2 regions of the Streptomyces sp. NPDC096040 genome follow, and region 1 is predicted to be linked to the other one. Evidence: riboswitches for the same ligand, from Rfam matches in the RefSeq annotation. Region 1 holds a riboswitch; the other holds the start of a gene.
What was found. A riboswitch is a leader RNA that binds a small molecule or an ion and turns the genes downstream of it on or off. The one in region 1 is predicted to bind glycine.
Positions count from the first base shown of each region.

Region 2: another riboswitch for glycine. It lies ahead of gcvP (aminomethyl-transferring glycine dehydrogenase); the one in region 1 lies ahead of gcvT (glycine cleavage system aminomethyltransferase GcvT).

Region 1 covers NZ_JBEOTA010000003.1:38,315-45,844, reverse strand. Annotated here, with positions in the region: gene ABTY98_RS03855 (hypothetical protein) at 1-166, shown strand, start outside; gene ABTY98_RS03850 (enhanced serine sensitivity protein SseB C-terminal domain-containing protein) at 217-972, opposite strand; gene ABTY98_RS03845 (enhanced serine sensitivity protein SseB) at 1,148-1,939, opposite strand; gene ABTY98_RS03840 (AAA family ATPase) at 2,096-2,785, opposite strand; glycine riboswitch at 2,942-3,039, shown strand; glycine riboswitch at 3,040-3,149, shown strand; gene gcvT (glycine cleavage system aminomethyltransferase GcvT) at 3,197-4,324, shown strand; gene gcvH (glycine cleavage system protein GcvH) at 4,468-4,845, shown strand; gene glyA (serine hydroxymethyltransferase) at 4,906-6,168, shown strand; gene ABTY98_RS03820 (L-serine ammonia-lyase) at 6,225-7,530, shown strand, end outside.
Region 2 covers NZ_JBEOTA010000068.1:5,319-12,848, reverse strand. Annotated here, with positions in the region: gene gcvP (aminomethyl-transferring glycine dehydrogenase) at 1-1,623, opposite strand, end outside; glycine riboswitch at 1,798-1,892, opposite strand; gene ABTY98_RS41370 (PRC-barrel domain-containing protein) at 2,007-2,387, shown strand; partial or broken gene ABTY98_RS41365 (DNA polymerase IV) at 2,300-3,851, opposite strand; gene ABTY98_RS41360 (MerR family transcriptional regulator) at 3,952-4,596, opposite strand; gene ABTY98_RS41355 (bifunctional nuclease family protein) at 4,866-5,339, opposite strand; gene ftsR (transcriptional regulator FtsR) at 5,431-6,168, opposite strand; gene ABTY98_RS41345 (zinc-ribbon and FHA domain-containing protein) at 6,210-7,040, opposite strand; gene ABTY98_RS41340 (DUF881 domain-containing protein) at 7,231-7,530, opposite strand, start outside.

The DNA of each region.
Region 1 (7,530 bases):
CATAACTCCGAAGGTGGAATTCCAGAAGTTCCACATAGAGAAGGCGCACTACGGCGCGAACTGCAAGACCGTCGTCGACAAGGACTACGGCGTATTCCGCGCCGTCACCGCGAAGATCTTCTACTCCACGTGCGTCGGAAAGACGCAGTGCACGACCAAGCCGTGACCCGGTGACAACTGTGCCCGCCTCTCGGACGAGAGGCGGGCACAGTGCTGTCAGTAGCCGCCGGGCGTCGGCGGATACCCGTACCCCGCGACCGGCGCCGGTGGCAGCGCCGCATGCGCCTCGCGGTCGTAGAACGGCCGTGCGGCCGCTCTCATCCACATCACCACCGGGTCGTACTCGTCGGTCATGGCGACCGTCGACACCGGCAGCCCGTCCGGCACCGCCCCGATCGACTGCTGCATCATCGCCCGCACCGAGTCCACGGCCGACGGCGACGTGTCGTACACGTCGAGCCCGATCGCGAGATAGGGCGCCCCGAGCGCCGGCTGCACCCAGGCCCGCCGCAGGGAGCGGACCGCAGGGGTACGGTGGGCGTTCTGCGACAGCAGCGCGTAGAACTGCGGGACCTCGATCGCGGGTTCCGCCAGGCGGAGCGGCCCGGCCGGCTGGCGGTCCAGGCCTGTCGCGATGCGGCGCAGGTCCAGCCAGGGGATGCCGACGCCGCCGCCCGGGGCGTGCGGGTTGAGCCAGAGACCGAAGTGGTCGGGATAGAGGGTGCGGGCCACGTCGACACCATCGACCACTTCGTACGAGCGGTTCCAGCCGCTCGCCGACAGTTCCTGGGCCGAGGTCACGCAGGGGGCGTAGCCGTGACCGTCGACCTCCATGTTCCCGTACTGGGCGTCGGGGGAGCCGGCCTGGCCGTGCCAGAGCAGCATCCAGATCTGGCCGGAGGAGGGCGTGGCGAGGGCGCGGAGGAGTGCCTCGTAGGCGTCGTAGCGCCCGGGCGTGACCTGGCGCAGCATGTGCTCGACGCTGCCGCTGAGGCTCGCGCTCACCTGTCGTACCGCCCCTTCGAAGAGTTGCCCCGCGTGTGGTGACAGCTTAAGCGCCCAGGGGGTGGGGGCCGATTGGTCGTGCGCGAGTGCGGGTTTCGTTGTGGCTGGTCGCGCAGTTCCTCGCGCCCCTTACGGGGCGCTTTCAGTGACCGTATTGATAGAAGGGGCGGACGTTGTCCCGCATCCAGTGGCCCACCGGATCCTCCGCCACGTCCAGCAGGACCAGGTTCACCGGCCACTTCACCGGGACCCTGCCGAGGGCCTTGCCCAGCGCCTCCAGGGGCAGCGCCCTTATGTCCCCCTCCCACTGGGAGAGTTCTACGCCCACGAACATCACCGGGTCTGCCGTCTCGACCACGGCCAGGCAGCGGCGGGCCGTGGCGACCACGCCGGTCGCCGCGAACTCCGCCGACGCCGCGGCCAGGAAGTCCATCGGGTCGTCCTGCCAGTCCGGCTCGAAGAGGCGGACCCGGCCGCCCGAGGCGGCGCCGTCCAGTTCGGTACGGCCGGACCGGCACAGCTCGGCGACCGCCTCCGGCGGCAGCGGGACGCCCACCACTCCCCCGGGGTTCACGGCGATGCCGACCTGCGGGGGCAGACCGCGGGCGAACTCGACGGCGGGGGCGATCGTGAACGACAGATGGGAGCCGACCACCAGTCGGAACTGCTCCTCGGAGCTGAAGACCGGGACGTACACCTGGCCCTGGATCTCCGTGGTGGGCAGGTCCAGCGAGCCGCTGTGCGGGCCGCCGCCCTCCGGCAGCGGGACCCACAGGAAGCTCCGGCTCAGTACCTCGATGAGCCGGCCCGCCGCCGCGGGGACGCCGAGGGAGGCCGACAGGACCTCCTCCAGCTCGTTGCCGGGCCAACCGCCGTGCGGGTGGGGGTGTGCCTGTGCCGGGAAGTCCGCGGGAATGTCCGCCGGGAAGTCCATCTGCCTACCGCCTGCTGGAAACCACTGCTGCTGAGGCTGAAAAGGCTAGCGGGTGGCTGTGACAATGCCTCACCCTGCGGGGACAAAGCCTCACCCCGTGAGCGCTCCGCTTGCCGGAGAGCCTCACCTCGTGAGCGCTCCGCTTGCCGGAAAGCCTCACCCCGCGAGCTTCTCCGCCTTCCCGAAGGCGATCCGGCACAGCACGTCAGCCGCGTCCCGGTCCAGGAGCACCGCCGAGCCGACGCCCTGGGGCGGGCCGCCCTTCTCCACCGCGCGCACCAGGCGGGCGGCGGCGTGGCGGTGGCGCAGGAAGGCGTACCGGGAGACGCCCCGGCCGCGCTCGCGCTGGCCGTCCAGTGCCGTGCCCGGCGTGACGTCCAGGAGCAGCAGGTGCAGGGTGCCGTCGCGGCGGCGGGCCTCGCGGGCCAGCCAGTCACGCACCCAGGCCTGGGTGCCGCAGTCGTGCACGACCACGCCCTCGCCGGTGCGCAGCGCGCGGCGCAGTCCGGCGTAGTGGGCGAGGCGGACCAGCGGGCGGTAGAGGGTGTACGGCAGGAAGCGGGCCAGGCGGGCGTCCCAGCGGTCGCGGGTGTCCTGGGAGTCGATCCGGATGCCCTGGACGGTGCGGTGCATCAGGGTGGACTTGCCGCTGCCGGGCAGCCCGGTGACCACGACCAGGTCACGGGGGCCGAAGAGCAGGCCGTGCGGGCTGTGTCCGGCTCGGTCGCGCAGATCGCGGACGACCGGTGCGGGGCGCTTGTCACACCGCTCGCGGGCCGGGGCCGTCGGCTGTCCCGGCAGGGTGATGCCCGTCGTCGCGTATGCCGTGGTGCTTGTCACCGTGATCGTCCTCCCTGGGGGTTCAGGAAAGGTTCTCCCCACTTAACGTAAAGAGAAGGTAATGCACGGTGTCTCGCGGTTCCGTCCGCTCCGCGCCACAGCCCTGTTACAAAGCTCCGCCCGGCATGCAATGATGTGCCCGCCAACTGCATACCGGCCGCTTGAATCCGCGCGGGAGAGTCCCCAGCAGTCTTCGCTGGGGCGCCGAAGGAGCAAGTCCCTCCCTTGAATCTCTCAGGCCCCGTTACCGCGCGGGCGAGGCACATCTGAAAAGCGGGCCGCTGTGTCAGTGGCCCCACCCAAGGTGCAAGCCGTGACCACTCGTGTGGTCAGGGCGAACCTCTCAGGTTCCGATGACAGATGGGGAGGACAGACCTCGCCTGTCATGCCCTGGGACCCTTGGGAGACGACCGACCGATGAGCAGTTCCGATTCCGCTGGACTCCGCCGTACCGCGCTCGATGCCGTGCATCGCGCGCTCGGCGCGACCATGACCGACTTCGCCGGCTGGGACATGCCCCTGCGCTACGGCTCCGAGCGCGACGAGCATGTCGCCGTGCGGACCAGGGCCGGGCTCTTCGACCTCTCCCACATGGGCGAGATCACCGTGACCGGCCCCCAGGCCGCCGCCCTGCTGAACCACGCGCTGGTCGGCAACATCGCCTCCGTCGGCGTCGGGCGCGCCCGCTACACCATGATCTGCCGGGCCGACGGCGGCATCCTCGACGACCTGATCGTCTACCGGCTGGCCGACACCGAGTACATGGTCGTGGCCAACGCCTCCAACGCCCAGGTGGTCCTCGCCGCGCTGACGGAGCGTGCCGCCGGGTTCGACGCCGAGGTGCGGGACGACCGGGACGCGTACGCGCTGATCGCCGTCCAGGGGCCCGAGTCGCCGGGCATCCTGAAGTCGCTGACCGACGCCGATCTGGACGGCCTGAAGTACTACGCGGGGCTGCCCGGCACCGTCGCCGGGGTCCCGGCGCTGATCGCACGCACCGGCTACACCGGCGAGGACGGCTTCGAGCTGTTCGTGAAGCCGGAACACGCGGTGCGGCTGTGGCAGGCACTCACCGAGGCGGGTGAGGGTGTCGGCCTGGTGCCCTGCGGGCTGTCCTGCCGGGACACCCTGCGCCTGGAGGCCGGCATGCCGCTCTACGGGCATGAGCTGACCACCTCGCTGACCCCCTTCGACGCCGGGCTCGGCCGGGTGGTGAAGTTCGAGAAGGAGGGCGACTTCGTGGGGCGCGAGGCGCTCCGGGAGGCCGCCGACCGTGCCGCCGCCCGGCCGCCGCGGGTGCTGGTCGGCCTGATCGCCGAGGGCCGCCGGGTGCCGCGCGCCGGGTACCCGGTGGTCGCCGGCGGCGAGGTGATCGGCGAGGTCACCTCCGGTGCCCCCTCCCCCACCCTGGGCAGGCCCATCGCCATGGCGTACGTCGACGCGGCGCACTCGGCGCCGGGCACGGCGGGCGTGGCCGTGGACATCCGGGGCAGCCACGAACCGTACGAGGTCGTGGCGCTGCCGTTCTACAAGCGCCAGAAGTAGACACAGAGTCAGACTCAGAATTAGACGAGAATCGGACACCGAGCGCGGCGCCCGCGTGACCCTGCGCACATTTCCGCTGCTCACGTCCCTTTCCAGCAGTCCTCTTTCCCCAGCACTCCCCCGCGTACAGGAGAATTCAGGCCATGAGCAACCCCCAGCAGCTGCGTTACAGCAAGGAGCACGAGTGGCTGTCGGCCGCCGCGGACGGCGTGGCGACGGTCGGCATCACGGAGCACGCGGCCAACGCGCTCGGTGACGTCGTCTTCGTCCAGCTCCCGGCCGTCGGCGACACGGTGACCGCGGGCGAGTCCTGCGGCGAGCTGGAGTCGACCAAGTCGGTCTCCGACCTGTACTCGCCGGTCACCGGTGAGATCACCGAGGTCAACGAGGACGTCGTGGACGACCCGTCCCTGGTGAACTCGGCCCCGTTCGAGGGCGGCTGGCTGTTCAAGGTGCGCGTCGCGGACGAGCCGGCCGACCTGCTCTCCGCCGACGAGTACACCGCCTTCACCGCCGGCTGAGCGCCGTAGCGCACCGGCGGAGGAGTCGTAGAAACACCGGCTGAGGAGTCGTAGAAACTGATGTCCGTTCTGAACACGCCCCTGCACGAGCTCGACCCGGAGGTCGCGGCCGCGGTCGACGCCGAGCTGGAGCGCCAGCAGTCCACCCTGGAGATGATCGCCTCGGAGAACTTCGCTCCGGTCGCGGTCATGGAGGCGCAGGGCTCGGTACTCACCAACAAGTACGCCGAGGGTTACCCGGGCCGCCGCTACTACGGCGGCTGCGAGCACGTCGACGTCACCGAGCAGATCGCCATCGACCGGGTGAAGGAGCTGTTCGGCGCCGAGTACGCCAACGTGCAGCCGCACTCCGGTGCCTCCGCCAACCAGGCGGCCCTGTTCGCGCTGGCCCAGCCCGGGGACACCATCCTGGGTCTGGACCTCGCCCACGGTGGCCACCTCACCCACGGCATGCGCCTGAACTTCTCCGGCAAGCAGTTCGACGTCGTGGCCTACCACGTCGACGACTCCGGTCTCGTCGACATGGCCGAGGTGGAGCGGCTCGCCAAGGAGCACCGGCCGAAGGTGATCATCGCCGGCTGGTCGGCGTACCCGCGCGAGCTGGACTTCGCGGAGTTCCGGCGGATCGCCGACGAGGTCGGGGCGTACCTGTGGGTCGACATGGCCCACTTCGCCGGCCTGGTGGCCGCCGGTCTGCACGCGAACCCCGTGCCGTACGCCGACGTGGTCACCTCCACCACCCACAAGACGCTCGGCGGCCCCCGCGGCGGCATCATCCTGGCCCGCCAGGCCTTCGCGAAGAAGCTGAACTCGTCCGTCTTCCCGGGCTTCCAGGGCGGTCCCCTGGAGCATGTGATCGCGGCGAAGGCGGTCTCCTTCAAGGTCGCCGCCTCGGCGGACTTCAAGGAGCGCCAGCGTCGTACGGTGGAGGGTGCGCGCATCCTCGCCGAGCGGCTGACCGCGCCCGACGCCCGCGAGGCCGGTGTGAACGTCCTGTCCGGAGGTACGGACGTCCACCTGATCCTCGTCGACCTGCGCGAGTCCGAACTGGACGGGCAGCAGGCCGAGGACCGCCTCCACGAGGTCGGCATCACGGTCAACCGCAACGCCGTCCCGAACGACCCGCGGCCGCCGATGGTCACCTCGGGTCTGCGGATCGGCACCCCGGCGCTGGCCACGCGTGGCTTCACGGCCGAGGACTTCACCGAGGTCGCGGACGTGATCGCCGAGACGCTGAAACCGTCGTACGACGCGGGCGCGCTGAAGGCCCGGGTCAGCGCCCTGACCGACAAGCACCCGCTGTACCCCGGTCTGAACAAGTAGTTCCCCGGTGGGGGCACCCGATGGCGTGTGCCCCCACCCTCCTAGGAGGAGTTCCCGTGGCCATCTCGGTCTTCGACCTGTTCTCGATCGGCATCGGCCCGTCGAGCTCCCACACCGTCGGGCCGATGCGCGCGGCCGGCCTGTTCGCACGACGCCTGCGCAACGAGGGGCTGCTGGACTCCGTCGCGTCGATACGCTCCGAGCTGTACGGCTCCCTCGGTGCGACCGGCCACGGCCACGGCACCCCGAAGGCGGTACTGCTCGGCCTGGAGGGCGCCTCGCCGCGCACGGTCGACGTGGAGACCGCGGACGACCGGGTCGAGACGATCAGGACGACCGGACGCCTGTCGCTCCTCGGCGAGCACGAGATCGCCTTCTCCTACGACACCGACCTCAAACTGCACCGCCGCAAAACGCTCCCGTACCACGCGAACGGCATGACCCTCTGGGCGTACGACGCGTCCGGGGCGGAGCTGCTGTCCAAGACGTACTACTCGGTCGGCGGCGGGTTCGTCGTCGACGAGGAGGCGGTCGGCGCGGACCGCATCAAGCTGGACGACACGGTCCTGAAGTACCCCTTCCGCACGGGCGACGAGCTGCTGCGCCTGGCGAAGGAGACGGGTCTGTCGATCTCCGCGCTGATGCTGGAGAACGAGCGGGCCTGGCGCACCGAGGAGGAGATCCGCGAGGGTCTGCTGGACATCTGGCGGGTGATGCAGGCGTGCGTCTCGCGCGGGATGTCACGGGAGGGCATCCTGCCGGGCGGTCTGCGGGTACGCCGCCGGGCCGCCATCACCGCGCGCCAACTGCGCGCCGAGGGCGACCCGTTGGCGCACGCGATGGAGTGGATCACGCTCTACGCGATGGCCGTGAACGAGGAGAACGCGGCGGGCGGCCGGGTGGTCACCGCCCCCACGAACGGCGCCGCTGGCATCATCCCCGCGGTCCTGCACTACTACATCAACTTCGTCCCCGGCGCCGACGAGGACGGAGTGGTCCGCTTCCTCCTCGCCGCCGGCGCGATCGGCATGCTCTTCAAGGAGAACGCCTCCATCTCCGGCGCCGAGGTCGGCTGCCAGGGCGAGGTCGGCTCCGCCTGCTCGATGGCGGCGGGCGCGCTGGCCGAGGTACTGGGCGGTTCCCCGGAGCAGGTGGAGAACGCGGCCGAGATCGGCATGGAGCACAACCTCGGCCTCACCTGCGACCCGGTCGGCGGCCTGGTCCAGATCCCCTGCATCGAACGCAACGGCATGGCCGCGGTCAAGGCGGTCACCGCGGCCCGCATGGCCATGCGCGGCGACGGCTCCCACAAGGTGTCCCTGGACAAGGTCATCAAGACCATGAAGGACACGGGCGCCGACA
Region 2 (7,530 bases), on a different contig from region 1:
CTCGGCGGGCGCGAAGGGGTGCAGCTGGCCGAACTCGGGCCAGGTGACCGGCTCCATCTCGGTCGTCGCGTTGAGCTTCATGGTGCAGGAGCCCAGCGGGATCATGCCCCGGTCCAGCGCGTAGTCCCGGTCGGCGAGCCAGCGCAGGTAGCGCAGCATGGCGGTCTCGGAACGGTGCTCGTGGAAGACGGGGTGGCCCAGGTAGCCGTCGCCGCGCAGCAGCGCCTCGGGCAGCGTGTCCTCGGCGACCACGTCCAGCGTCTCGACGTCGCCCTCGACGCCGAACGCCGTCCATACGGCGCCCAGCTGGGCCCGCGTGGTGGTCTCGTCGCAGGCCATGGAGACGTGGTCCGCGTCCACGAGCCGCAGGTTGACACCGCTCTGCCGGGCGGCGGCGACGACCTCGGCGGCCTTGCCGGGCACGCGCGCGGTGAGGGTGTCGAAGTAGGCGCCGTGCACGACCTCGACCCCGCCGGCCCTGAGCCCCGCGGCCAGGATCGTGGCGTAGCGGTGGGTTCGCCGGGCGATGGCCCGCAGCCCCTCGGGCCCGTGGTAGACGGCGTACATGCCGGCCATCACGGCGAGCAGCACCTGCGCGGTGCAGATGTTGCTGGTGGCCTTCTCACGGCGGATGTGCTGTTCGCGCGTCTGCAGCGCGAGCCGGTAGGCCTTGTGCCCGTCGGCGTCCACGGACACGCCCACGAGCCGCCCGGGCAGGCTGCGCGCGAACTTCTCCCGCACCGCCATGTAGCCCGCGTGCGGCCCGCCGAAGCCCATCGGCACACCGAACCGCTGGGTCGTACCGACGGCGATGTCGGCGCCCAGCTCACCCGGCGAGGTCAGCAGCGTCAGCGCCAGCAGATCGGCGGCGACGGTGACGAGCGCGCCCAGCCCGTGCGCCTGCTCGACGAGCGGCTTGATGTCGCGTACGGCACCGGAAGCACCGGGGTACTGGACGAGCACCCCGTTGATCTCACGCGAGGCGAGGTCCGCCGGAATCCCGTCGCTCAGGTCCGCGACGACGACCTCGACCCCCGTCGGTTCGGCCCGCGTCCGGATCACGGCCACGGTCTGCGGCAGCGCGTCCGCGTCGATGACGAAGACGCCCTTCTTGTTCTTGCCCATGCGCAGCGACAGAGCCATGGCCTCGGCGGCGGCCGTGCCCTCGTCGAGCAGCGAGGCACCGGAGGTGGGCAGTCCGGTGAGGTCGGCGACCATGGTCTGGAAGTTCAGCAGCGCTTCCAGCCGGCCCTGGGAGATCTCCGGCTGATACGGGGTGTAAGCCGTGTACCAGGCGGGGTTCTCCATCACGTTGCGCAGGATGACGGGCGGCGTGAAGGTGCCGTAGTAGCCGAGCCCGATCATCGAGTCGAGCACCTGGTTCCGGTCCGCCAGCGACCGCAGTTCGGCCAGCACCTCGGCCTCGGTGCGCGCACCCGGCAGTTCCAGGGTGTCGGCGTTCTTGATCACGTCCGGCACCGCGGCGGCGGTCAGCTCGTCGAGCGAGCCGTACCCGACCTGGGCGAGCATCTTGGCCCGGGCCTCGTGATCGGGCCCGATATGGCGCTGCTCGAACGGGATTCCCTGTTCAAGCTCGGAAAGCGGAACACGCTGGGCGGTCATTGCGGAGGCCTCCTGGTCTGACGCGACCTTCGAGGGGTACCCAGGCGCGGGCACCCCGACGGCCTCCCCCTCTGTCATCTCAACCTGAGAGCTTCGCCGGACGCCCAGGGGATCCGGCTTTCACCGTCGGTGAGAGCGGACGCCGTCGACGCCCGCCCTGCTTTCCAGAGTGACCTCGTCCGTGCGGTACGTGAGCCTGAGAGATTCCGGGGAGGATTTGCTCCTTCGGCGCCTCCGGTCTGCCCGGAGGACTCTCCCGCACGGGGTCAGCAGCCGCTTGCCAGCCTACCAGCGAGGGCAACGCACGGGCCTTCGAGTGGCCGCCTCCTTCAATGTGCTCTTTCGTAGTGCTTACGGATGAGTTGCGACCAAGTGGAGGGCCCGTGCAGACCGACATCGATCCGCGCAACCTGATCGGCCGCAAGGCGTTCGACCGCAACGGCACGAAGATCGGCACGATCGACGAGGTCTACCTCGACGACGCGACCGGTGTGCCGGAGTGGGCGGCCATACGCACCGGCCTGTTCTCCCGGGACGCCTTCGTGCCCCTGGAGCCCAGCGAGCTGGTCGAGGGCACCCTCCAGGTCCCCTTCGACCGCGCCCTGATCAAAGATGCCCCCGACTTCGGCGTGGGCCGCCACCTGTCCCCGGAGCAGGAACTTCAGCTCTACCACCACTACGGCCTGGACATGACCGCCCCGCCCCCAGACCACCCGGACCACGACTTCGGCAAACTGGCGGGAACCGAGGACGCGGGCGCGTAGACCGGCGGGCGCGCCTCTCCAGCCGCGGGCAGTCGTGCCGCTGGGGCTGCACGGGTGGGCGCGGGCGGCATCCTGCGAGCGCCGGTGCGCGACCCCACCCCCGGGTCACGCACCAACCCCGTCCACTGGAATCCCCGGCACCAACGGCAACGGATCCACCGGCTCCAGCTCAGGATCCTCCACCCGGAACGTCCGCACCCGCCCCGGCTCCACCGACCCCGGCGTCTCGAACCGAACCGTCACCCTCCCCAGCCCACTCCCCTGCACCCACCCGTGTCCGTACTCGGCATGCCGGACGTCGTGCCCCGAAGGCCATCTCCGCTCTACGACCACCTCCTGCTCGGCGACCGGCTCGGCCGCGTCCTCCTCCGCCAGGACCTCCGCCGCCTCCCCCGCCGCCTGCGCGAACAGATCCTCCTGTGTGTAGTCGGCCAGCCCCGTCACCCCCACCCCCAGCAACCGCACACCCCCCGTCGTGTCCACCGAGTCCAGCAGCCGCGCGGCCGCCTCCCGCACCACCGCCGGATCGTCGGTCGGCCCCCTGAGCGTCTCCGACCGGGTGAGCGTCGAGAAGTCGTACCGCCGTACCTTCAGCACGATGGTCCGCCCCGACAGCCCGGCCCCCCGGAGCCTGCGCACACACCGGTCGGCCAGCCGCTGCACCTCCATCCCCACCCGCAGCCGGTCATGGATGTCCACGTCGTACGTGTCCTCGACGGATACCGACTTGGCCTCCCGCTCGGCGACCACCGGCCGTTCGTCGTGCGCCAGTGCCATCGCGTGCAGCGCATGCCCATGGGCCTTGCCCAGCAGCCGTACCAGCTCGTCCTCCCCCGCCTCGGCGATCTCGTCGACCGTGGTGATCCCGGCCCGCCGCAGATGGTCCCCCGTCGCCGGCCCCACGCCCGGCAGGGTCCGCACCGACATCGGCCCGAGCATCGCCCGCTCCGTGCCCGGCTCGATCAGCACCAGCCCGTCCGGCTTGGCCTGCTCGGAGGCGATCTTCGCGAGCATCTTGGAGGCGGCGAGCCCGACCGACCCGGAGAGCCCCGTGGCCGCCCGTATGTCCGCGCGCAGCTTCTCCCCCACCAGCCGCGCCGACACCGCGTCCCAGGCCACCTCACCCGCCTCCAGGTCGACGAACGCCTCGTCCAGGCTCAGCGGCTCCACCAGCGGCGACAGCTCGTGCAGCAGCGCCATCACCTGCTCGCTGATCGACCGGTACAACCCGAAGCGCGGCACGAGATACGCGGCGTTCGGCGCCAGCCTGCGCGCCTGTGCCATCGGCATCGCGGAGTGCACCCCGAACACCCGTGCCTCGTACGAGGCGGTGGCCACCACCCCGCGCGGTCCGAGCCCACCCACGACCACGGCCTTCCCGCGCAGGCTCGGCTTGGATGCCTGTTCCACCGAGGCGTAGAAGGCATCCATGTCGAGATGCAGGATCGTGGGCGCGTTTCTCACATCTCCGATGCTGCACCACGCCACTGACAATGCCTCGGCATGGTTCCGTGCCGGGGCACCACAAAAGGCTCAAGGGGCTGAAGGGGTGCGGTCCGGGGCGTCAGACCGCCCGGTTGCGACGCCGCGCCAGCTCGTCGGCGGGGTTGGGCCCGACCAGGGTCTCGCCGGTGTCGACACGCTCGCCGTGCAGCTGGGAGAGCGCGCTCTCCACGTCCCGCCAGACCACGCCGACCGCGATCCCGAAGATGCCCTGGCCGCCCTGGAGCAGGGCGTGGACCTCGTCGGGCGAGGTGCACTCGTAGACCGTGGCGCCGTCGCTCATGAGGGTCATGCGCTCCAGGTCGCAGAAACCGCGTTCTCTGAGATGTTGCACGGCGGTGCGGATGTTCTGAAGGGACACCCCGGTGTCCAGGAACCGCTTGACGATCTTCAGAACGACGACGTCCCGGAAGCTGTACAGGCGCTGGGTGCCCGACCCGTAGGCGGGCCGCACGCTGGGCTCGACCAGGCCGGTGCGGGCCCAGTAGTCGAGTTGCCGGTAGGTGATGCCGGCCGCCGCACAGGCCGTGGGCCCCCGGTAGCCGATCTCCTCGGTCGTCATGGACGCCGCCCCTCCGCCGCTCGGCACTGCCGTCGGCCGCTGCGGAGCGTGACCGGCAGTGCTGCCGTGAAGCGAGTACGGACCGCTCTCCCCGAGACGGCGTCCCGGGGCACCCCCAGCCGTACCGTCGCCGCTGCTTCTCACGCCGACCTCCGTCCTTGACCTGCCTTCTCGACGGTAGGCAGTCACCAGGGGTGCGTCAACGATCGCCACACTCGGCACGCCGAGTGATAATCACCCCAAGAGTGGTTTCCCGTGCCCCACCGCGGGGAAAGGCTAGCCGAATGCTCTGGCGGTAAAGCGTAGGACGCTCTCAGTGGCCGCTGGCAATTGCCCATGAGTTTCGGCTGTGACCAGCCGTGAACCGGCCCGTCACCGACCTCTTGTGGTGGGCGACGGGCCGCTCCCGTCTGTCACTGGCTGCTGGTGCCGAAGTCCTCGGGCGAGATCTGGTCGAGGAACTCGCGGAACTTCTCCACCTCGTCCTCCTGCTCGTCGGGGATCGCGATGCCCGCGTCGTCCAGCACCGTGTCGCTCCCGTAGATCGGCGTTCCGGTGCGCAGCGCCAGCGCTATGGCGTCGGACGGACGGGCGCTCACCTCGACACCGCTGGCGAAGACCAGCTCCGCGTAGAAGACGCCCTCACGGAGGTCCGTGATGCGTACTTCGGTGAGCTCCTGACCGACGGCCTCCAGCACGTCCTTGAACAGGTCGTGGGTCAGCGGTCGCGCGGGGGCCATGCCCTGCTGGGCGAAGGCGATCGCCGTCGCCTCCCCCGGCCCGATCCAGATGGGGAGGTAACGGTCGCCTCCCACTTCGCGCAGGAGCACGATCGGTTGGTTGGAGGGCATTTCCACCCGGACACCTACGACATCGAGCTCGTTCACACAGCAACCCTAGGCCGTGCCCGGGACGTTTGGGTAGTCGGGCCCGGAACGCGCGCCCGATCCGGCCTCCGCCCGGGTCCTGTCACGATGGTCACGGCAGCCGCACCCCAAGCGCGGTCTGCACCAGTGCGGCGTGCAGCTTCACCGTGAGCGCCGCCAGTTCCTTCGTACGGGCCTCCGCATGGGCCCTGGTCTGCGGATTGCGGTGCCGCTTGAGCGGGGCCACCACCTGGTCCACCAGGCCCGCCTCACGGTCGGCGGCGGCCTTCATCACCCGCAGATGGCGCGGCTCGATCCCGAACCGGCCCAGCTCGGTCACCAGCGCGGCCACGGTGACCGCCTCGGCGTCGTACACGCCGTCCTCCAGGGGAGCGAGCAGCCCGTACGACTCCCACTCCGCCAGGCAGTTCTCGTCGATCTCGGCGGCCGCGAGCAGCTCGTCCCGCCCGATCCGCGCCACCGAGGGCGCCTCGGGAACCATCGGCACCGCTTCACCGTCCCGCTGCCGCCCCAGCGCGGGCAGCTGTACGGCCTCGCCGCGCTCCATGGCCTCCAGGTACTCCCGGATGACCTTCAGCGGCAGATAGTGGTCCCGCTGCATCCTCAGGACGTGTCCGAGACGCTCCACGTCCGCGGCGCTGAACTTGCGGTACCCGGACGGGGTCCGGCGCGGCTCGATCAGCCCTTCCGACTCCAGGAAGCGGATCTTGGAGACGGTGACTTCGGGGAACTCGTCGCGCAGCACGTTCAGCACCGTGCCGATGCTCATCAGCCCGGTTTCCGTGGCGGCGGTGCCGTGCCCGGTACCGCCGCTCGGTTTGTGCAGCATGGACCTTCTTCCCTGGGCTCCCCCGGACGAGGTCCGGGGGGTCAGATGCCCTGCCGGCTCGCGTAGAAGACCAGCCGGTACTTACCGATCTGGACCTCGTCACCGTTCGACAGAGCGACCTGGTCGATGCGCTCCCGGTTGACGTACGTGCCGTTGAGGCTGCCCACGTCGGCCACCGTGAACGAGCCGTCCGGCTGGCGGCGGAACTCCACATGGCGGCGCGAGACCGTCACGTCGTCCAGGAAGATGTCGCTCTGCGGATGACGGCCGGCCGTGGTCAGGTCGCTGTCCAGCAGGAAGCGGCTGCCCGAGTTCGGTCCGCGGCGCACGACGAGCAGCGCGGAACCGAGCGGCAGCGCGTCGACGGCCGCCTGTGCCTCGGGCGAGAGCGCCGGCGCCTGGGTCTGGCCGGTGACCTCGGCGTCGTAGGCCTCGAGACCGGAGATCGAGATCGTGGACGTCGTCTCCGACGCACGCTCGGGGACGGCGCCCGCGCGCAGCGGAGCACCGCAGTTGGAACAGAAGCGGGCGTTCTCCGCGTTGCGGTTACCGCACCTCGTACAAACCAGGGCCGACATGGACGGATCCTCCTGCCGCGGCTGCCCCGCCGGGGCGTTTGACGCGTACGGGTCGGAGGTAAACCCTCCACCCGCACCTGAGGTTGACGGTTGCCCGAAACCTATGCCGCCGGACTGCGACGGGTCAACTGACCGCGCGCCCTGACCTCCCGAAATGTCACCCCCCGGACCAGCCACCTGGTCCCGGAACAGCGGGCGCTGACCGTCCGCGTCAGGCTGTGCGCGATGGCGAGCGGTCGCGTTGTCGCTGCCCTCTCGCGCGCTCTTGCCGAACAACTTCGAAAACAACTTCACGGGCGATTCCCCTTGACCGAAACAGACCCGCCCGTGGGGCAGGACGAACCCTGACTGAATAGACCGGCCGACCCGGACAACCTCACAACGTCCGTATCCACCAAACAGTTTCCACCACGCACCGGCTCCCCGGTGCGCCGACCCCCCGCATCCTCATGCCCCCGCCGGACGTCCCGCATGCACCGCCGGTTCACTGTGAGGACGACCGAGCGTAGTCAGGCTGCTTCGCCGGCCGCAAGGCATCCACGACGATCTTGGTCGACCGCTCGACGGTCACAGTCGCCTGCTCCTTCTCGAGGGTCTGCACCACACCTCCGGGGATGTTGAGGGCCGGTTCGAGGTCCTGCGGCTTGCCGATCACCTTGAAAACGTAGGGTTGGGTGATCTTGTTCCCGTCGACGCTCACGCTCTTCCCGGAGTCGGTGAGATAGGTGCCGGCGACCACCCGCACCCCGTTGACCTGGATCGCCTCCGCGCCGGCCGCGCGCAA